Tolumonas auensis DSM 9187: one gene and its partner. The protein of the gene in region 2 binds, or shares a complex with, the protein of the main gene of each other region. Links are inferred from orthologs where the notes say so. Each region holds a gene or a part of one and is shown on either strand. Other genes may lie near its edges. The genes, in order: nrdA and TOLA_RS10545.

Region 1 (10,772 bases), 690 kb from region 2 along the record:
TAATGAAAATGAACCGAATTGCAGCTTTGCTGCCTTTGTTGCTGGCTGGCGCGGTTTCAGCTGCGCAGAGTCCTTTTTATACGATTACAGAAGTCGCGACTTCTGCTGACAGAGGCGATGCTAATTTTGGTCCCTGGGCATTAAGTATCTCCGGTGATGGTTCAACTGTTGCGACGTTAGCGGTTACCAGTAACTGGTATTCCTATTTCCGTATGGTACCAACAGGTATGGATCTGGCACACCGCTTCAGATATGAAAGTGGATGTGATGGTATTTTATCTTCTGCAACGTGTGATGCGTATTTAGATAACAGTAACACTGCATCTCAATGGTTTGCTGATTTAAACAGTAATGCTGATCAAACTTATAATGTGATCGCTAGTGGTGTCTCATCAGGAACTATCACAACTGATACCATCGCTGAATCAGATGGCATTGTTACCCGTTATGGCCGTGATGCCAGTGAAGTGACCTCTGTTGGCTATGTCTCACTCTCCGAACATAGAAGAAAAGCGGTCGCTACTGTTGCCGATACATCAGTGGATGTAACGAATGGCACGGATTACGCTTTTGCTTCCGCGTATGACATTATTCCGGTCGGTACTAATTATCTGGTGCTGGGTTCTGCCGGAAACATAAAGAGTACGGCCTATAACTACTGCTACAGTAACGCAAGTATTGAAGATTACAGTCAATATTGCCCTGGTTATGAAACGCAGGCGGCATTCTGGCTGGTGAACTCTGCCGGTGTTACGGCTACACAACGTGCAGCGTCCTACAATACATCAGAATCAACAGATTATCCTTACACCGCCAGCGCGATGAAGGTGGCGTATGTTGATGGAAGTTATGTTGCGGTAGGTTATTCAGCGACAGAAGGCTACAACTCTCAACCGAAGAATCTGGCCACTTTCTGGAATTTAGGGGCGCTGAGTTCAACCGGAACATTGCCTTCAGGGTTAACTTCTACAGCAATCTTCGCTGATTCGGGCGATAACCCGGGTACTGATGACGATGACACGATTGATAACAGCTGGGCTGTTGACATCAACGAAGATGGTTACATCGTTGGTAACCGTGTGTACCGCAGACTGGTCAGCCGTAATTACCCAACGCAGATGTTTGTTGCCAGATACAGCGCCGGCGCTATTACATCTACATCGATCCCTGTTTCGACCGATGGCGTTAACTCCGAAGCAGCAGCCCTGAACAATAGCAACCAAGTTGTTGGCTGGACGGATGAACGCAGTGTCACGACTCAGCCGGTTTATGGCTCGGTACCGCGTCTGCAGGAAGCGTTCCTGTATAACATCACTTCAGGTAGTCGTTATGCAATTAACGATCTGATTTGTGGTCTTGATGATGCGGGAGCAAAAACCTGTACCCAGAACGGCAAATACTATTACATCGAATATGCGAATGACATTCTGGATGACGGCACCATTCTGGCGTCTGCGCGTCGCTATGACAGTTATGACGACTGGTCAGCCTTGAGCAATGGTACCAATGTTGTAATTAAGCTGGCTGCGAACTATTCATTCAGTAATGGTGATGTTCCATCTGGTTATGTAGTGGATAATCAGTTGCCAGTATTTGACTACGGTGCAAGCAGCGGTAGCAGTGGTGGTGGTAGTTTCGGCTTCTTTGGTTTGATCGCTATGGCAGGTGCTGCGCTGGCTGGTCAATATCGCCGTTTCGTAAAGAAAGAGTCATGATTCCGTCACAGTATCATGATGAAATTGGGTTTCAGCACAAAAAACTAACGATTTTCTATTGATCTTAGTGCCCTGATCCGATATCAATTAAGACGACAGAGATACAGAGGCTGTCGTCTTTTTTCATTGTGGAAAAGAGGGTTAATAAGTATGAAGAGACAGAAAAGAGATCGTTTAGAAAGAGCGCGTACTAAAGGGTACCAGGCTGGCTTGGCTGGGCGTTCTAAAGAGCTCTGTCCTTATCAATGCATAGATGCAAGAGGCTATTGGCTGGGTGGCTGGCGAGATGCGGTAGATGAACGCTCTCAGGGATATATGGTTAATTAATCACAAATTCATGTAAAAAGGCTCACACTGTGAGCCTTTTTACTTTGGGTCATATCTGAAAAAATCAGAACGATGACGTGTCCTGGAACAGACCCACTTTCAGATCAGTTGCCGAGTAAATCGGACGGCCGTCAACTTCAACCACACCATCAGCAATACCCATGATCAGTTTACGCATGATGACGCGTTTCATCTGGATTTTATAAGTTACTTTCTTCGCTGTTGGCAGGATCTGGCCAGTGAATTTCACTTCACCAACGCCTAATGCACGGCCTTTACCCGGGCCACCTTTCCAGCCAAGGAAGAAACCAACCAGCTGCCACATTGCATCCAGACCCAGACAGCCAGGCATAACCGGATCACCTGGGAAATGGCAATCAAAGAACCATAAATTGGATGCGATATCCAGCTCGGCAATAATCTCGCCTTTTCCGAATGCACCGTCAGTGTCAGTGATTTTAGCAATGCGATCCATCATCAGCATATTAGGTGCTGGTAATTGGCTGTTGCCTTCACCAAACAACTCACCACGGCTACAAGCCAGCAGGTCTTCTTTAGTGAAACTGTTACGACCCTGATCGCACAGGGATACTTTAGGAGTATTGGTCATTTCTGCTGACACGCTTATCAAATCCTTATAGTCAATTTTGAACTGGAGAATCTACCCAACATACCGCTACTAAGCAAGTCCAACCAGTGTATGAAATCTACGGAAAAATGTGCTGAACAGCCCATTTCTGCTTGCGGAACCATTTAAGTCATCTAATCTGCGTCTGATCCGGCCAAACAGCGTTCGCTCATCATCTATTGAGCCGGCAGGACATCCCATCAACAATTCGACAGCTTCTTCAACATGACCAACCGGATAAATATGGAATTGCCCGTTTTTGACGGCATCGACCACTTCATCTGACAGAATCAGTTGCAGGTAGTTTGATTCAGGTATTACAACACCCTGTTTTCCGTTCAGGCCCTGAATAGAGCAAACGCGGAAGAAACCTTCGATTTTCTCATTCAGTCCGCCTACGGGCTGAACATTACCAAACTGATCGACCGCACCGGTTACCGCCAGATGCTGATAAATAGGTTGCTGTGCCAGTGCGGAAAGCAAAGCACAAAGACCCGTCAGAGCGGCGCTGTCACCATCTATTTCACTGTACGATTGCTCGAACACCAGATTGGCAGAAAGCGGCGAGGGGTTCTCGGCACCGAATAATGTAGAAAGATAGCCGTGAATGATCATCATTGCTTTTGCATGGATATGACCGGCTAATTCTGCTTTACGTTCAATATCCGATACATCGCCGTCACCCATATGCACGGTGGCTGTCAGGCGAACGGGCTCACCAAAGTCATAGGGATGTCCCATGATCTGAATAACAGACAGCCCGTTAATCTGACCAACAACTTCGCCCTCTGTTTGCAACAACATCTGTTCATCAACAATACTTTGATCGGACTGCTCAACGATGTAATTCAGACGGTATTCCTGCTCAGCCAATGCTGCCTTGATATGCAGGACACTGATCAGTTCTGCACCTTGTTCTTTGGCGATGCTGTTTGCCAGTTGCATCAGGGCAACAAGCTGGTTTTCGGCAAAAGAAAGAATGCGTTGATGCTCACACAAGCGACAGGAGAAACGCATCAGCTCTTTAACCGCCGGAGCATCAAAATCCAGCAGTTCCCAGTTATTACGGATATGACTCAGTAAACCAATGAACAGGTTTTGCGTATCATCGTCGTAAGGGAATTCAGCAACCAGATCGGTGCGTAAAAAAGTTTTCTCTGCAAACTCATTATCCAGCAGGTTGAATTCGGCAATGGAAATGCGATCGCCAACCAGAATCAGCTTGATATCAAGCGGAGTGGCTTCTGGCTGGAAGAATGGGGTTTGTGGAGGTGTATCTTCCGGTGCTGACCAGTCAAGATAACCGGTTGTCAGTGCATTGTGCAGCTTGAACCAGAGTTGCGGTTTCATCAGCAATTCATCGACCGGGATGATCAGATAGCCGCCATTGGCTTCACGCAGTAATCCGGCTTCCAGTAAATGATGGTTACTGTAAACACTTCCCTGTTCAGTGACATAGTTAATGGCACCGAACAACGAACGCCAGGTTAAATCGCGGGCATAAATAACAGGAGGCTGCGGTTGAAGCTGATGGATCATCAGATTCATTAATACCGGATGGGTAAACACGCCATCTTGTGCCACATGCGCGGAGAGTTCAGTAAGATATTCAGCAAGTTTTTCATTATTATCCTGTTTCTTCAGGATCTTCTTTACCAGCTCTTCGGCATCTAAGCGTAAGCGTAACAGCTTAAACAGATCATCCAGTAAGTCGCAGAATTCCGGACCCGTGCCAGATTTCAGTTGCAGCCAGATTGGACGGAACGGATTTTTCAGATTCTCAGTATAACAAAGGTCAAAACTGCGATTGAAAGGGGTCGGACAGTCATCAATCAGATCCATGATAACCCGTTCGTAGTTGACGGCAGGATAACCACTCAATAGCAGTGCCGGGCAACTCTGACTCGCAGTGTTGAGACGCAAGATAGCTGATGCAGCACGTTCCTGCGTTTCTGCAAAACTAATTGGTTGTACAGACGATAATTTTTCAAACGACAAGTCTGAAAATCTGGGAAGAAGGGCTTCTGCAGCTAGTTCTGTCACTTAGATTTAATTCCTTTGTAATAGACATCAATGATTATACCTGACCGCGCTGACAAACCCATCTCTTCTCTCAGCGCTGAAAACATTAAGTTTTGTAATTTGGTTACATAAATGAAATTAAAATAATATAAAATCAGCAAGAATAATGATCTGGAACAACAAATGTCATGCATGAGTCTATTCCTTAATCGATATCCATTCTGAATCCGTAAAAAAATTACAAAACATGCTGGACATTTGTTCTATCTGGATCAAAAATACACTCATTGACTAAGCATCTGCTTCGTCGCCAAGTTTCCTTTGTTGTTGTGTGTTGTTGCCCCTCAAGTGGTTGCCGGTGATTCACCCCCACTAAAATCAGTTGAAAGGGCTTTATTTTTGCTGATATTGTCAGTGCCTCGTTTTTGGGGGTAACCGAAAGGTTACCCCTTTTATTTTTGGTTTTTTTTCTGATGAATGCATTCCAACTTCTCCGACAGCAACGTTTAGCCAGAGCGACAAAACCATTCAATGCCCGCGGCGGCTCTATCGTCCGCTGTGAGGGGTGCGGGTTACCAGTACACTTGTGTGCTTGTGAATTAAAGCCTCAGGGTGTCCCGAATGCTGCTTTCTGCCTGCTGATGTATGACGCAGAACCATTGAAACCATCTAATACGGGTCGTCTGATCGCGGATGTCTTTCCGCATGATACGCACGCATTTTTGTGGTCACGGATGGAAGTGGATGAAAAGTTACTGGCATTACTGAACGATCCGGCTTATTCGCCGGTTGTGGTGTTTCCTGATAGCTATGTAACAGACGAAGAGCGTGTTGTTCTGTCTTCTACAGAAACACTGAAAACACGGCCTTTATATATTCTGTTAGACGGAACCTGGCGCGAAGCAAGTAAAATGTTTCGCAAGAGTCCGTATCTGAATCAGTTCCCGGTTATATCTGTACAGCCGGAAACGCTGTCAACTTACCGGTTGCGTGTTGCCGCGCATGATAATCAGCTTTGCACCGCTGAAGTAGCATGCTGCCTGCTCCAGCAACAGGGTGATACAACATCTTCTGTATTACTTCACCAGTGGTTCTCTGTATTCCGCGAACGTTATCTGAAAATCAAACCTCATCACAAAGCCGAAGCATAATATTTAATTGTTAGTAACTGAGCAGACAATTAAAAAATAAACGCCACAAATGGGAATGAAAATCATTTTTCATACTATACTCTAAATGCATCTTTTCCCTGATTAAACTAATCTGAGGATTTTGCTATGAAAGTTAACAAAAGCTACATGCCTGTGTGGCTGGTATTAATGACTGTTTTTGGCGTCAACGCCGCAAATCATGAACAACTTCTGAAGGATGCACTAAGCGCAGCGCCTCCTTCTTTGCGTGATAAAGTAACCGTTATGGACTGGAATCACAATGTACTCCAGAAGGGAACGGATGGTACATATACCTGTTTTCCAACACCTGCTCAGCTGCAAGGAACTGCGCCTATGTGTATGGATGCAGCCTGGATGGAATGGGCTGATGCATGGATGAACAAGAAACCATTTGAGGCTAAAACCATTGGTATTTCATACATGTTAGCGGGTGATGAGGGGGCAAGTAATATCGATCCATATGCGAAAGGCGAAACGGCAGATAATCAGTGGGTTAAAGAAGGCCCGCATTTAATGATTATTACCCCGAATAAAAATCATTTAAATTCTTTACCAACTGATCCTCATAACGGTGGTCCTTACGTTATGTGGAAAGACACACCTTATGCTCATATTATGGTGCCTGTTGGAGAGAAAAAATAATTGATGGCAGGGCATCAGCTTTATCTGTGGTGCCCTGGATCAAGCCTCTTCACTGCAGCTGATCGGATAAGAAAAAACCAGTTCCACATCTGATTTGGGGATGGTGCGGCAGGTCAGGATTTCATTTTTACCGGTTAAGGCCAGAGCATCAAGCTGGGCGACTTCACCTTTCAGCAGATGGCAACGGCAGACGCCGCATAAACCGCTGCGGCACTGGTATTCAGGATGAAAACCCGCCTGTTCCAGTTGATCAAGTAACAGTTCACGGGTGTTTCCGTGAACTGTCTGATTATTAATGGTAATTTTCACTGAACTCACAGTTCAAATCCATCAAGATCCCCGGTATTGATTTCAGCATCAATCTGGCCTACCAGATAGGAACTGATTTCTACTTCCTGCGGTGCTACCTGTACGTTATCAGAATTCAGCCAGGTATTGATCCATGGCAGCGGATTCTGACGATCTGCATCGAAAGCCAGCGGTAAACCCACGCCCTGCATACGCACGTTGGTAATAAATTCAACATACTGGCAAAGAATGTCTTTGTTCAGGCCCAGCATAGAACCATCTTTAAACAGATAAGATGCCCATTCCTTTTCCTGTTCGGCTGCTTTTTTGAACAGAGCGAAACACTCATCATGCAGTTCGCGGGCAATTTCCGCCATTTCCGGGTCATCATTGCCTTCGCGAAGAATGTTCAGCATATGCTGCGTTCCGGTCAGGTGCAGTGCTTCATCGCGGGCAATCATTTTGATGATCTTGGCATTGCCTTCCATCAGTTCCCGTTCGGCAAAGGCAAATGAACAGGCAAAACTGACATAGAAACGGATCGCTTCCAGTGCGTTAACGCTCATCAGACACAGATAGAGTTTCTTTTTCAGTTCGCGGCGTGAAACGACAACTGTTTTACCATTCACCTGATGTGTGCCTTCACCCAGCAACTGCCAGTATTGCGTCAGCTCAATCAGTTCGTCGTAATAACCGGCAATATCTTCCGCACGTTTGATGATTTGTTCATTAACGACGATGTCATCAAACACAACAGCCGGATCATTCACGATATTACGGATGATATGGGTGTAGGAACGCGAATGAATGGTTTCAGAGAAGGCCCAGGTTTCAATCCAGGTTTCCAGTTCCGGTAAAGAAACCAGTGGCAGTAACGCCACGTTCGGACTACGACCCTGAATAGAATCCAGCAGGGTCTGATATTTCAGATTCGAGATGAAAATATGCTGTTCATGTGGCGGTAACGTCTGATAGTCGATGCGATCCTGGGATACATCGACTTCTTCCGGACGCCAGAAGAAAGAGAGCTGTTTCTCGATAAGGCGTTCGAAAACTTCATATTTTTGTTGGTCATAACGTGCCACGTTGACGGTCTGACCAAAGAACATCGGTTCTTTGCGGGCATCATTTGGTTGTTTGGAGAAAGTGCTATACGCCATTATTCTATTCCTGCTTATACCCTTCGTACTTGAAGTTGCAGCGTCGTTGACGGCACTCACTCACCCCAATCACATAGCTTATCTATGTTCATGGGGATTCGTTCACTTGTCGCCTTGCCGCAACTCCAATTACTTTGGGTATACTAGTATTAAGGCCTCTCAGTGAGAGGCCATACCTGCTTAAATCTTACATGCCCCGCCAGAACAATCATCGCTCTGGGCTACCTGCAATTGTGCATCGTCAGCACCATCCCGGGTGTTATGGTAATACAGCGTTTTCAGACCGTATTTGTAGGCGGTTAACAGATCTTTCAGCAGTTGTTTCATCGGCACTTTGTGGCCTTCAAACCGGCTCGGATCATAGCTGGTATTTGCGGAAATCGCCTGATCGACAAACTTCTGCATTACGCCGACTAATTGCAGATAACCATCGTTATTTGGCTGGCTCCACAGTAACTCGTAGTTATCTTTCAGTTCCGTGTAATCAGGCACAACCTGACGCAGGATGCCATCTTTCGACGCTTTCACGCTGATCAGACCGCGCGGTGGTTCGATACCATTAGTGGCATTCGCGATCTGACTGGATGTTTCAGATGGCATCAGTGCCGTCAGTGTCGAGTTACGCAGACCATGCTGCCGGATCTCGTGACGCAAACTGTCCCAATCTAACAGCAACGGTTCCTGGCACAGATCGTCCAGATCACGTTTGTAAGTATCGATCGGCAGAATACCCTGAGCATACGTGGTTTCATTGAAACGTGGGCATGCACCGAATTCCTTCGCCAGTTTTACAGACGCTTTCAGCAGATAATACTGGATCGCTTCAAAAGTACGGTGCGTCAGGCCAAGCGCTGAGCCATCAGAGTAACGCACACCATTTTTCGCCAGATAATAAGCATAGTTGATAACACCAATGCCCAGCGGACGACGCCACATTGCGCCATTTTTAGCAGCAGGAATCGGATAATCCTGATAATCCAGCAGTGCATCCAGAGCACGAACGGCCAGCTCGGCCAGCGGTTCCAGCTCATCCAGTGATTCAATGGCACCCAGGTTAAAGGCAGACAGTGTACACAGGGCGATCTCGCCATTCTCATCCAGATAATGATCCAGCGGTTTGGTTGGCAGAGCGATTTCCAGACAGAGGTTGCTCTGACGAACCGGTGCTACTGCAGGGTCAAACGGGCTGTGCGTATTGCAATGATCTACGTTCTGAATATAGATACGACCGGTACCGGCACGTTCCTGCATTAACAGCGAGAACAGCTCTACTGCTTTCATCTGACGTTTGCGAATAGCCGGATCTTTCTCATATTGCAGATACAGACGCTCAAACTCAGCCTGATCAGCAAAGAAAGCATCGTATAAACCGGGTGCATCAGAAGGCGAGAACAGGGTGATATTACCGCCCTGGATCAGACGCTGATACATCAGACGGTTGATCTGAACGCCGTAGTCCATATGACGTACACGGTTCTCTTCCACACCACGGTTATTTTTCAGAACCAGCAGTGATTCAACTTCCAGATGCCATAACGGATAGAACACAGTTGCCGCGCCACCACGAACACCACCCTGAGAGCAGCATTTCACTGCAGTCTGGAAATATTTATAAAATGGGATACAGCCGGTATGGAAAGCTTCGCCGCCACGGATTTCACTACCCAGAGCACGGATCCGGCCTGCGTTGATACCGATACCGGCACGCTGGGAAACATAACGCACGATAGAAGAGGCTGTCGCGTTGATAGAATCCAGACTGTCACCACACTCAATCAGTACACAGGAGCTGAATTGACGGGTAGGGGTACGCACGCCAGACATGATCGGTGTTGGCAGAGAAATCTTGAAGGTAGAAACTGCATCGTAAAAACGTTTGATGTAATCCAGACGCGTGGTTCTTGGATAATTAGCAAACAGACATGCTGCCACCAGCATATACAGGAACTGCGGGCTCTCGTAAATCTCACCGGTAACGCGGTTTTGCAGCAGATATTTGCCTTCCAGCTGTTTCACTGCGGCGTAAGCGAAATGCATATCGCGCTCGTGAGCCAGATAACCGTCCAGCAGATCGAATTCTTCTTTGCTGTAATCGGTCAGCAGTTGCTGGTCGTAACGACCGGCTTCAACCTGTGTTTTGACTTGTTCAAAAAGAGAAGGCGGTGTGAAGCCACCATAAGCTTTTTTGCGCAGATGGAACATCGCCAGACGTGCTGCCATATACTGGTAATCTGGCGCTTGTTCGGAAATCAGATCGGCGGCAGATTTGATCAACGTCTCATGGATGTCAGAAGTGCGGATACCGTCATAAAACTGGATGTGTGCGCTGAGTTCGACTTGCGAAACCGATACACCTTGCAGGCCTTCCGCCGCCCAGGTTACAACGCGGTGAATTTTATCCAGATCCAGTGCTTCGGTATGATTATCCCGTTTCGTGACCATCAGGCTAGCTGTCATGGTGACTCCCGTAGTTGTTTATGAAAAACACAATATGTAGTGCTTATGATGTATATAAAATACAACATAAAGAATAAAAGCGATAGCTTGACAAAAACTGGTTGATGAAAAATTTAGCAGTAAATCACAGGAAGGTACAAAATAAACAGCACCGGAGAAGTGCTGTTTAGTGTAAAAGGAAGCTGATTTTCAGCGGGATAACCACTTCAGTAAACTGTGTGGATCAGACATTTCCACATCGGCTTGCCATTCTGAGAGTAACTCAGTTTCTGCGATATAGCCCCAGGCTGCTATCGCTGTTTTCATGCCGGCATTCCGGCCCGCTTCTATATCCCGGATATGATCGCCGACATATAAACAG
Region 2 (12,641 bases):
CATGAAACCCGTGATTGATATGGGACCGGATGCCTTAATTATGTCCGATCCGGGCCTGATCATGATGGTGCGTGAGCACTTCCCGGAAATGCCGGTGCATCTGTCGGTTCAAGCCAACGCCGTAAACTGGGCGACTGTGAAATTCTGGGAAAAAATGGGGCTGGAGCGCGTGATCCTGTCGCGTGAGCTTTCCATTGAAGAAATTGAAGAAATCCGCCAGCAATGTCCGGATATCGAACTGGAAGTGTTTGTGCATGGCGCACTGTGCATGGCCTACTCCGGCCGCTGCCTGCTGTCCGGTTATCTGAACAAACGCGACCCGAATCAGGGTACCTGCACCAACTCCTGCCGCTGGGAATATAACGTACACGAAGGCAAACAGGATGATGTTGGCCAGATCGTGCACAAACAAGAGCCGATCCCGGTCAAGGTTGAACCAACGCTGGGTATTGGCGCGCCAAGTGATGCATTAGTGTTACTGGAAGAGAAAAACCGTCCGGGTGAATTCATGACCGCGTTCGAAGATGAACACGGCACTTATATCATGAACTCCCGCGATCTGCGTGCAATCCAGCATGTTGAGCGTCTGAGTAAACTGGGCGTGCATTCGCTGAAAATTGAAGGCCGGACTAAATCTTTTTACTACTGCGCACGTACTGCACAAGTATACCGTCAGGCCATTGATGACGCTGCAGCCGGTAAACCGTTTAATGCCAACCTGATGGGTACACTGGAAAATCTGGCGCACCGCGGATACACCGAAGGTTTCCTGCGTCGTCATGTGCATTCTGACTATCAGAATTACGACTACGGTTACTCGGTTTCCGACAGCCAGCAGTTTGTCGGTGAAGTGCTGGAACGCAGTGCTAACGGCATGGCTAAAATTGCGGTGAAAAATAAATTCCTTGTCGGTAACAGCATGGAATTGATGACACCACAGGGCAATTTAAGCTTCCAGCTTGCGCATATGGAAAACAAGAAAGGTGAGCAGATTGAAGTCGCGCCGGGTGATGGTCATATTGTCGAAATCCCGGTGCCGGAAAATGTCGATCTGAATTACGGTATTTTACTGCGTAATCTGGATGACAAAGAAAGCACCCGCCAACCGCATGCGGTGGCTTAAATGGCGCTACTGATCACTGAGGCTTGCACTAACTGCGATATGTGCGAACCGGAATGTCCGAATCAGGCCATTTATATGGGCGATAAGGTGTATGAAATTATGCCTGATCGCTGTACCGAATGTGTGGGCTTCTATGAGGAGCCCACCTGCGTACGGGTGTGTCCGATCAACTGCATTATCAGTGATCCGGCACATCCGGAATCAGAACTTGAATTACTCAATAAATTTATATCGCTATACGAAAAAGGAGACTAAATGGAACCAGTAATTATTTATGGCAAACCAGATTGCCCTTACTGTGAAATGGCAGTGAAGTTTTGCGAAGAACGCGACTTTGCTTTCACCTACATTGATATTTTTGCTACCGGCATGACAGTAGCTGATCTGCAGAAAAAAGTAGGTCAGCCAGTTCGCACCGTACCGCAAATCTTTGTTGGTAAAAAGCACGTAGGTGGTTATACCGATTTTTACAAAGCGGTTACTGAAAACCTGCTGTAAGTAAGCATTAACTCCGCCCGGAGTTCAGCAGCACGGATGCTGCTGGCGACTATTTCATCTTCCCGCCAAAAGAACATTGCCTGTTTCCTCCCCTCGCCCTATAATCGCGCCGTTTTCTAACCCCGTTCTTTAACATCCAGTGGTGAATCCATTATGCATCCTATGCTGAATATTGCTATCCGCGCAGCCCGTAGTGCTGGTCAGGTTATTGTGAAAAGTTTTGCTGATCCAAGCAAAATTGAAACCATGCAAAAGGCTATGAACGATTTTGTTACAAACGTTGATCGTGAAGCGGAAAACGTGATCATTCAGACTATCAAAAAATCTTATCCTGACCACGCTATCGTGGCAGAAGAGAGCGGCTTTACCAGCGGCAAAGACGCTGACTACCAATGGATTATCGACCCACTGGATGGCACTACCAACTTCGTTAAAGGCATTCCTCATTTCGCTGTTTCTATTGCATTGCGCATTAAAGGCCGTACCGAAGTGGGCGTTGTTTATGACCCAATCCGTGATGAACTGTTTACCGCTTCCCGTGGTGCTGGCGCGCAGCTGAACGGCTACCGTCTGCGTTGCAGCAATGCCAAAGATCTGAACGGTTGTGTATTAGCCACTGCGTTCCCACATCGTCACCGTCACCATTACCAATCTTTCCTGACTATGTTTAACAACATTTTCCAGGAATGTGCTGATATTCGCCGTGCCGGTGCTGCCAGTCTGGATCTGGCTTATGTGGCTGCTGGCCGCATGGACGGTTACTGGGAACTGGGGCTGAAACCATGGGATCTGGCTGCTGGTGAGCTGATTGCCCGTGAAGCCGGTGCTATCGCTACCGATTTTGCCGGTGGTCATAACTATGACAACAGCGGCAATATCGTTTGTGGCAACCCACGCATTGTGAAAGCACTGCTGGCGAAAATCCGCGAAGAATTACCAGAATCACTGGCTAAATAAGTAAACAAAAAACTCGGATGTGCTACCGTTTTCGGTAGCACATCATGACGATAACACCTACCACCAGCCCCCAGAACGCAGAACCAATTCCCCACAAGCTCAACCCACTGGCAGTCACCAGAAACGTCAGTAATGCCGCTTCCCGCTGATGCTCATCATGCAATGCTGCATGCAAACTCGCCCCTATCGTGCCGAACAGTGCAATGCCTGCTACCCCCATGATCAATGCGCCCGGTAATATGGCAAACAAAGTCACGATACTGGCACCAAACACTCCCGCAATCAGATAACCGATTCCGGCAAAAACCGCCGCTTTGTAACGTTGCTTCGGCTCTTCATGTGCTTCCGTTCCCATACAAATAGCAGCTGTAATTGCTGCCAGATTAATGGCAAAACACCCCAGTGGAGCCAGCAGAACATTAATCACACCAGTCACTGTCAGCGAAGCAGACACCGGCGTCTGATAGCCGTTAGCCCTCATTACCGCAATGCCCGGCAGATTTTGCGATGCCATGGTGACGATAAACAGTGGTAAACCAACCCCGAGTAATGTCGCTATATCAAAAGCTGGCCATGTCAGTACCGGAGAAACAAACGTAAGCGGTTGACTATTGTTCTGCAGTAATCCCTGTTGCCAGGCCACAATCCCTCCGGCAATCAGAACAAACAGGATCGCGTAACGCGGATAAAACCGCTTCGCCAGCAGATAAACCAGCAACATACTGATAATCAGCGCTGGCTGTAGCGGCATTTGCTCAAACACTTTCATACCAAAACGCACCAGCACCCCGGCTAACATTGCCGATGCCAATGCCGTCGGGATCTTATGCATCAGTCGCGCAAATAATCCGGTGACGCCACACAGCGTGATCAGCAATGCGGAAAACAAAAACGCACCTGTGGCAAGCGCTGGCGAGACGCCCTGTAAGCTGCTGATCAGCAATGCCGCGCCCGGTGTGGACCAGGCGGTCAGGATCGGCTGACGATAATAAAGCGACAGGATCAGCGTGCTTAATCCCGAGCCGATGCTGAGTGCAAACAGCCATGAACTGGTCAGCTGCGCATTCGCCCCACTCATACTGTTGGCTGCCTGAAAAATCAGGGCCACGGAGCTACTGAAGGCGACCAGATTAGCAACCACACCGGCGACTGGTAAACTTAATGCAAAACGCATGGCACTCCCTTTTTACTGATATCCCGCATGACCTGATATCCTGCATGACAATGTATTGCTGTCAGGCTAGGCTTAGCTCATTCATGTGCGTTATAACGCTCAAATTATCATGCCTCATCGCTGTGCGCTATAGCGCACAAACAGAAAAACGGGATACGGAATGCAAGACTTAATCCGGCATATTGCTGCTACCCTTCAGCTGTTACGTAAACAACGCGGCTGGAGTCTGGATAAAACCGCTGCCGCTACCGGTGTCAGTAAGGCCATGCTCGGGCAGATTGAGCGTGGAGAATCAAGCCCGACCGTGGCCACTTTATGGAAGATTGCCACAGGGTTTGAGACCTCCTTCTCGACCTTTCTTGAGCCATCGGTTCAGTTGCAGGATATCTGGCGGACGAGCGATTCATCTGCGGTACAGCATAGAAATAAGCATGACATAGCCGCAAAAGCCGTTATTCCGTTTGATCCGCAATTCGGATTTGAATTGCTTCTGGTAACACTGCCGGCAGGCATTGAGCATCTTTCCGCGGCGCATGCTGATGGTGTGACTGAACATGTGATCCCGCTGGATGGTACTTTAGAGATCATGAGTGACGGACAATGGCATCCGCTGGACGCTGGTGATGCCATGCGTTTTGATGCCTCCCGCCCCCATGGCTATCGCAACCGGTCGGATCAGCCGGTCAGTTTTCACAATCTGATTTGTTACTCCGCGGATTAAAAAGCTGAATGCAGCAGAAAAACATGCGGTTTCCGTCAGAGGGGCCGACATTATCAACGCTATACTTTTAATGAGAATGATCCGAATCGGTTAATAAACAAGGAAGGGACGTTAATTGCCTAATAAAATACTGGGTTTTATCACCAGACGATGGCTTTATACGCTCATTCCTGGTTTGGTATTTATCCTGGGATTACTTCTGACCTGGATTACGGTTTCCAATATCCGGCAGCAGGAGACCAGCAAGATCCTTTCTGAATTCAGAATCAGGGCAAATGAACTGGCAGCCGGCCTGGAACGGCGACTGACCTATAACGGTGAAATTCTGCAAGGTGTAGCCGGATTATTAGCCAGTAGTGATCATGTGTCCCGAGATGAGTTTCAACGTTATATCCGGCAATTGAAACTATCCGTTTATTATCCGGGAATTCAGTCCATTGGTTACAGCACGCTTATACCTGAAACAGAAAAACAACAGCATATCGCCAAAATCAGAGCGGAAGGTTTTACTGATTATGACATCCGGCCAGCCGGAGAACGGGAGTTCTACTCGTCCGTAATATTTGTTGAGCCACTGAACTCGCGGAATCAGCAGATCATGGGTTATGACATGCTGTCAGAACCGGTGAAAATGAACGCAGCCGGGCAAGCCCGGGATCTGGCTGCGGCCGTTATGACCGGTAAAATCACTCTGCAGCAGGAAACAGAACAGCCGCCCCAATCCGGCATCTTCATATTCAGCCCGATTTATCAAAACAATATGCCGGTTTATACCATCGAACAACGCAGGAACGCGCTGACCGGTTGGGTTTATGCGGAAATACGGCTTCAGGAGCTTCTGACCCATTATCTGCAGCAGGGCTATCCTGATTTTTCCCGCAAAATTGCTCTCCGGCTCTATTCAGGGAAACACCCCGGTTCGCCGGAATTGATGATTGATACCTACCCGCCGGATTTATCGCATTCCGACGAAGACGAGATGATCAGGTCCTCTGAGATCCTGGGTTCTGACTGGACATTGCATATCAAACCCCTACCGGCCTACTGGACGAGTGCAGGTTCAGAGAAAAGCAGCAACATAGCCATTCAGGCAGGCATTATTCTGAGCTTACTTTCCGCCTTCCTCAGCTATGTTTTAGCCAATTCACATCTTCAGGTTAGAACAGCCTTAACTGAACGCAGAAAAAATGAAGCCGCGATGCAGTTAGCGAGTACCGTGCTGGATGCCAGCCCCGGCGGGATCATGGTAACCGATGCGGACAAACGTATTATCGCCGTCAATCCGGCTTTTACCCGGATCACCGGGTATGCTTTGGAAGATATCCTGCATCAGAATCCCCGAATACTCTCCTCCGGCCAGCAGGATGAAATGTTTTACCAAACCATGTGGCAATCAATAGAGCAACATGGTTACTGGGAAGGTGAATTGATCAACCGGCGCAAAGATGGTCAGCTGCTTCCTGAACTTCTGTCAATCAGCAAGGTATTCGATAAAGAAGGCAATGTGATGAATTACGTTGGGATGTTTCTGGATATATCCGCACGGCGGGAAGCGGAAGCCAGGATCCAATATCTCGCACATCATGATTATCTGACCAATTTGCCAAATCGTTTGTTATTAGTTGAACACGCAACGCAGGCACTCACTCTGGCCCGTCGTTACAAAAGACGCATGGCTATCTTCTATATTGATCTGGACCGGTTTAAACCAATCAATGATCAATATGGGCACAATGTGGGCGATGTGATACTGAAAACGGTGGCACAGCGTCTGCTCAGCATCGTAAGAGAATCTGATACCGTATGCCGTCAGGGTGGTGATGAGTTTGTGATCCTGCTGCCTGAATTTATGGATACCGACAGTCTCGAAATACTGGCGATTAAACTGCGGGATGAGATACAGAAACCCAGCATGGCTAACGGTTATCAGCTTACGATTTCAGCCAGTATTGGCATCGCCACCTATCCGGATAACGGCGATACGGTTGATGCCATTATCCAGAGTGCCGATACCGCCATGTATAGCGCCAAAGCAGATAAAGAAAAACATATCTGCTTTGCCCCTTCCATACCAACCGCCAAAGAAGACTGATTATCCCCGCGCGTATTTTGCCGCTTGCTGAAACAGTTCATCGCTGGGGCGAATTCCGGTATAAAGCACAAATTGTTCAACAGCCTGAATGGCAAAAACGTCCGCCCCGGTGATGACCTTTTTCCCCTGCGCTTTGGCATAACGGATCAATGGCGTTTCAGGCGGTAATGCCACCACATCAAAAACAACCTGAGCAGCATTAATTGTTTCTTCGGTAAAAGACAGTGTTTCAGCCTCTGCCCCACCCGCCATGCCGATTGGGGTGACGTTGATAAGCAAATCAGCCTGAATACCAGCCATCTCTGCCGCCCATTCAAATCCATACAAACCAGCGAGATGTTTTCCGGCTTCTTCATTACGAGCCACGATACAGCCTTTTTTAAATCCGGCATCTTTCAGCGCACAAGCCACGGCTTTGGCCATGCCACCGCTACCGCGTAAGACGAAGGTCAGCTGATTGGAAACCTGATGCTCCGCCAGTAATTTGGCAATCGCAATGTAATCGGTGTTATAGGCTTTGAGGTAACCATTGGTGTTTACAATGGTATTCACCGAGTCAATGGCTTTGGCTGACGGATCCAGCTCATCCACCATTGGAATACAGGCTTCCTTGAAAGGCATCGAAATCGCACAGCCACGGATGCCTAAGGCACGCACACCGCCAATGGCAGCAGCCAGATCTGTGGTGGTAAAAGCTTTATAGAGGTAGTCGAGATCTAACGCATCATATAAGAAGTTATGGAAACGGGTGCCGAAGTTACTGGGGCGCGCCGCCAGTGACATGCAAACCGTAGTGTCTTTGTTTAATTGTCGGGTCATGCTGCAAGACTCCTGATGGGAAATGAAGGCGGAATAAGTGAATGCAGCGGATTAAATTACCAGTAAGGAATACAAATACCTAGCTGGCAGCAGCCACAATCTGTTCCAGATCACGTCGTGATGTTTGTCTGGTATCCACCTTCACGTAAGCCGCCATCTCTTCCAGAACGAGCACCACATCCGCAACACCCGGCTGGGCTTTAATATTCTCAGCGAGTAAAGAAGATTGCTGTTTCGCTGAATCAGGTAACACGATCCGCAAACTACTGACATACGGCGGTTCCCGCATGGTCAGACTGACCAGCAACCAGAGCCCGACGATGACGATTCCGGCCAGAAAGACCAGCGGCGTACCATTAAGCTGCAGCAACCAGCCACCTGATGCACCGCCTGCTGCGACCCCCAGAAACTGACTGGTGGAATACAGCCCCATTGCCGTGCCTTTATACCCGGCAGGCGCGATTTTACTGACCAGTGATGGCAGCAATCCTTCCAGCACATTAAAGCCGATAAAGAACAGCTGAATACCGGCAAACACGAACCACAATTGCAGCCCGGCAGAAAACAGGACGGCTTCCGCCAGCAGAAAGATCAGAATACAGCTGATAAATACCTGCTTAATCCGGCGGCGTTTTTCGGCATAGATGATGAAAGGAACGACCGCCACAAACGAAATCAGCATAGTAACCAGATAAACCTGCCACTGAAGCTGCCGCTGAAAACCCGCCTGTTCCATTGCCACTGGTAGCGCCACAAAACTAGCCATCAGCAACGCATGCAGAGAGAAGATACTGAAGTTCAGCTTCAGTAATTCCCGTTCCATGAGTACGGCCCGTAAATTACCGCTGACGAAGGCTGACTCACGATTCAGCACATGCTGCTGTGGTTTGGGGATGAAAAACAGTGTCGTGATAATAGCCAGCCCGGTCAGACCTGCAGTTCCCCAGAATAATGCTGACAATCCGAATGCATGCGTAATAACCGGCCCTAACACCATCGCGACAGCAAAGGTAATGCCGATACTGACACCGATAAATGCCATGGCTTTGGTGCGATGCTGCTCGCGGGTGAGATCCGACAACAGCGCCATTACAGCAGCAGAGATAGCTCCCGCTCCCTGCAGAGCCCGACCGATAATCACCCCCCAGATAGAATCAGCACAGGCAGCCAGCACACTTCCCAGCAGGAAGAGCAACAAGCCACCAATAATCAGCGGAAAACGACCGAACTTATCCGACAATAAGCCAACCGGGATCTGAAACAACGCCTGCATTAATCCGTAGATCCCGATCGCCAGACCAATCAATGACTCATTGGCTCCCTGTAAGGCCATGCCATAGGTCGTCAGCACCGGCAGCACCATAAACATGCCGAACATACGCAATGCGAATACAGCGCCTAAGCCAACAGTAGCCCGACGCTCCGTTGCGGTCATCTGGTTATCGTGCATATCAGGTTATTCCCGTTAAGTCAGAAACCCAGTGACGTCAGAAACCCAGTGACGTCAGAAACTGGGCCGGATCCGGCGTGGCAAAATCGACCGACATCATGACACTCAGTGACGTAATGGCAATGATGGAGAAGATAAACAGCTTTTTCGCCCAGACACGATCATCTGCCGCTTTAAATCCGGCAAATGCCATCGCTGACCAAGCGATACCAATCAGCATCGCTACAGCAAAATAGCTGTAACCTGCATAACCGCTCAGCGTTAACATCAGTGTTGCCACCGCAAACGCCAGAACATAACGCAGGATATGACTCTTAGTCACCGAGATGCCGTGTTTCACCGGTAAAACAGGAATTGATGCAGACTGATAATCTTTGAAGCGGAATATCGCAATCGCATAGGAATGCGGCATTTGCCAGAGACTAAAAATCAGCAGTAGCAGAAAGGCCGCAATATCGAACTGATTGCTGACCGCGCAATAACCGATGACTGGCGGTGCTGCACCGGAAAGGCTGCCCACCAGCGTGCCATACACCGAGGTGCGCTTCAGCCACAGGCTATACAGACCGACGTAAACCACAAACCCCATCAGTGCGAGTGCTGTCGCCAGTGGATTTGTCATCAACCACAACAAGCCAAAACCGGCGATACCCAGTAATGTGGCATACACCAGCGTGGTAAGGGGTGAAATCAACCCCTTCACCAGCACCCGGTTTTTGGTGCGCTCCATAATGCAGTCGATATCACGATCGATGTAATTATTAAAAGCGCAACCGGAAGCGATCACCAGCGAAACCCCGGTGACCGTAGCCAGAAACAGCGCTAAATCCAGGCTTCCTTTGGAAGCCAGGAAAAAACCACCAATGACGGAAATCAGATTACCAAAAATGATCCCCGGTTTTGTGACGAGCAGGTACTGCTTGATCATGATGTCAGCTCTTAATGACCCATCATATTATGGTTAAGGTGGAACATGATCCACAGTGACCCCACGACAATGATAGCAATGATCAGTACCGTAAAGACAAAGGCAATCATATTCCAGCCACCCTCTGATTTAGTATCCATATGCAGGAAGTAAATCAGCTGCACCAGGATCTGAGCGACCGCGAATGCGGCAATCACCAGAATAACCGTTGATGGCGGTAAAGCAGACTCCATCACTATCCAGAATGGAATAACAGTGAGCACGACTGACAGAATAAAGCCGGTAATATACGACTTCACGCTACCGTGGCTGGCACCGCCATGACTCGTGTTATGACTCATTACAGCACCCCCATCAGATAGACCACAGTGAACACACAGATCCAGACAATATCCAGGAAGTGCCAGAACAGACTCAGGCACATCAGGCGGGTCTGATTGGTGGTTGTCAGACCATTTTGTGCTACCTGAATCATCAGAACGATCATCCACACCAGACCGGAAAATACGTGTAAACCGTGAGTACCGATCAATGCAAAGAAACCAGACAGGAAGGCGCTGCGATCAGGGCCATAACCTTCCGAAATCAAATGACTGAATTCGTTGATTTCCATGCCGATAAAGGCGGCACCGAAGAAAAAGGTAACAGCCAGCCATTTCATGACACTGCTTTGTTCACCTCTGTTCATCGCCAGCATCGCCATGCCATAGGTGAAACTACTGATCAACAGACAGAAGGTTTCCGTCAGTACATACGGCAGTTCAAAAATATCTTTCCCTGTCGGCCCTCCGGCAAAACTGCCTGAAAGTACGGCATACGTTGCGAATAGCGTCGCAAACAGAATGCAGTCACTCATCAGGTAAATCCAGAAACCAAATACTGAGTTGGAACCGGAGTCATGATGCTCATGCTCACCGGCGTGCACAGACTGATGGTGTAAAGTTTCAACCGACATGCTTCACCTCTGCCTGATTCATTTTTGCAAAATGTTCATCTTCTGTTTTTTTCACTACATCGGCCGGAACGTAATAGTCGACATCCTTGTTAAACGAATACGTAATCCAGGTCGCAATCACACCGACAAAACCAACAATCGCCAGCCACCAGATATACCAAATCAGCGCGAAACCCATAATCAGACTAAACAGACTGATGATGACACCGGCACCGGTATTCTTCGGCATATGGATCTCGGTGTATTTTGCCGGACGTTTATATGCCGTGCCTTTTTCCTTCATGTCCCAGAACGCATCACGTTCAGAGACAACCGGAATTTCAGCAAAGTTATAGAACGGTGGCGGAGATGAGGTTGCCCATTCCAGAGTACGCCCACCCCATGGATCACCAGTCAGATCGCGGTTTTTGTTACGGTCTTTGATACTGACCACCAGCTGCAGCAACTGACACATAATGCCGATCAGGATCAGCACCGCGCCACCCACGGCAATCAGCAGCATGGAATGATATTCAGGGTTAATGTCCTGACTCAGACGACGGGTCATGCCCATAAAACCTAACGCATACAGCGGCAGGAAGGCACCAAAGAAGCCGGTGATCCAGAACCAGAACGCGGCTTTGCCCAGTTTTTCATTCAGCGTGAAGCCCATCGCTTTCGGGAACCAGTAGTTGAACCCGGCCAGATAACCGAACACCACCCCACCGATGATCACGTTATGGAAATGTGCAATCAGGAACAGACTGTTATGCAGCACGAAGTTCGCACCCGGAACAGCCAGCAGCACCCCGGTCATACCACCCACGGTGAATGTCACCAGGAAACCCAGCGTCCAGAGGATCGGTGTCGTGAACTGCACTCGTCCCTGATACATGGTAAACAGCCAGTTGAATATCTTCACCCCGGTCGGGATCGAGATAACCATAGTGGCAATACCAAAGAACGCGTTCACGTTGGCACCCGCGCCCATAGTAAAGAAATGGTGCAGCCAGACGATGAACGACAGGATAGTAATCGCGACCGTAGCCCACACCAGCGAGGTATACCCGAACAGCCGTTTTTTGCAGAATGTTGCCACGACTTCAGAGAAGATACCGAATGCCGGCAGGATCAGAATATAAACTTCAGGATGACCCCAGGCCCAGATGAGATTGACATACATCATCTGGTTGCCGCCTAAATCATTGGTGAAGAAATGCGTACCGAGGTAACGATCCAGCGTCAGTAACGCAATAGTGACGGTCAGGATCGGAAATGCAGCAATAATCAGCACGTTAGAACAAAGGGCCGTCCAGGTGAACACCGGCATCTTCATCATACTCATACCCGGTGCACGCATTTTCAGGATGGTGACAAAGAAGTTCACCCCGGTCAGCAAGGTACCAATCCCCGAAATCTGCAAGCTCCAGATCCAGTAATCGACCCCAACCCCCGGACTATACTGATGCCCGGATAATGGCGGATAGGCCAGCCAACCAGTCTGCGCAAACTCACCCACCCCCAGCGAAATATTCATCAGCGCAACGCCGACAATAAACAGCCAGAAGCTCAGCGAGTTCAGGAACGGGAATGCCACATCACGCGCACCAATCTGCAATGGCACCACGATATTCATCAGCCCTACCATAAATGGCATCGCCATGAAGAAAATCATGATCACACCGTGCGCGGTGAAAATCTGATCGTAATGGTGTGCATTCAGGAAGCCTTCCGAACCGCCGGAAGCCAGCATCAGTTGCAGACGCATCATGATCGCATCGGCAAAGCCACGCAATAACATCACCATCGCCACGATGATGTACATAATGCCGATCTTCTTGTGGTCAACCGACGTCAGCCATTCCGTCCAGAGCCAGCCCCATTTTTTGTAATAGGTCATGGCAGCAACAATCATGATGCCAATCAACCCGACGACACTCAGCGT

Evidence for each region.
Region 1: the proteins of TOLA_RS10545 (region 2) and nrdA are in contact, whole or in part, in an NMR structure (PDB 1QFN), measured with the Escherichia coli proteins. The link is inferred for Tolumonas auensis DSM 9187 from one-to-one orthologs.

What each region holds. Positions count from the first base shown.
Region 1 is NC_012691.1:1,573,365-1,584,136, forward strand. The notes cover bases 7,774-10,768. They hold nrdA (class 1a ribonucleoside-diphosphate reductase subunit alpha), read right to left. Parts: upstream 10,412-10,768; coding sequence 8,135-10,411; downstream 7,774-8,134. Other genes in these bases: nrdB (class Ia ribonucleoside-diphosphate reductase subunit beta), read right to left, coding at 7,774-7,954; TOLA_RS07300 (HAD-IA family hydrolase), read right to left, coding at 10,601-10,768. Also shown: TOLA_RS07260 (DUF3466 family protein), read left to right, coding at 3-1,715; rmf (ribosome modulation factor), read left to right, coding at 1,866-2,042; fabA (bifunctional 3-hydroxydecanoyl-ACP dehydratase/trans-2-decenoyl-ACP isomerase), read right to left, coding at 2,107-2,652; TOLA_RS07270 (Lon protease family protein), read right to left, coding at 2,722-4,713; TOLA_RS07275 (tRNA-uridine aminocarboxypropyltransferase), read left to right, coding at 5,166-5,843; TOLA_RS07280 (hypothetical protein), read left to right, coding at 5,970-6,506; TOLA_RS07285 (2Fe-2S iron-sulfur cluster-binding protein), read right to left, coding at 6,546-6,824; more of nrdB, read right to left, coding at 6,821-7,773; more of TOLA_RS07300, read right to left, coding at 10,769-10,772. UniProt on the Escherichia coli protein: Provides the precursors necessary for DNA synthesis. Catalyzes the biosynthesis of deoxyribonucleotides from the corresponding ribonucleotides.
Region 2 is NC_012691.1:2,266,518-2,279,158, forward strand. What follows is about bases 1-2,999. They hold TOLA_RS10545 (GrxA family glutaredoxin), read left to right. Parts: upstream 1-1,378; coding sequence 1,379-1,621; downstream 1,622-2,999. Other genes in these bases: trhP (prephenate-dependent tRNA uridine(34) hydroxylase TrhP), read left to right, coding at 1-1,123; TOLA_RS10540 (YfhL family 4Fe-4S dicluster ferredoxin), read left to right, coding at 1,124-1,378; suhB (inositol-1-monophosphatase), read left to right, coding at 1,775-2,578; TOLA_RS10555 (benzoate/H(+) symporter BenE family transporter), read right to left, coding at 2,601-2,999. In the rest of the region: more of TOLA_RS10555, read right to left, coding at 3,000-3,752; TOLA_RS10560 (helix-turn-helix domain-containing protein), read left to right, coding at 3,913-4,473; TOLA_RS10565 (CHASE domain-containing protein), read left to right, coding at 4,589-6,565; TOLA_RS10570 (shikimate 5-dehydrogenase), read right to left, coding at 6,566-7,384; TOLA_RS10575 (MFS transporter), read right to left, coding at 7,464-8,834; cyoE (heme o synthase), read right to left, coding at 8,872-9,765; TOLA_RS10585 (cytochrome o ubiquinol oxidase subunit IV), read right to left, coding at 9,774-10,103; TOLA_RS10590 (cytochrome o ubiquinol oxidase subunit III), read right to left, coding at 10,103-10,717; cyoB (cytochrome o ubiquinol oxidase subunit I), read right to left, coding at 10,707-12,641. UniProt on the Escherichia coli protein: The disulfide bond functions as an electron carrier in the glutathione-dependent synthesis of deoxyribonucleotides by the enzyme ribonucleotide reductase.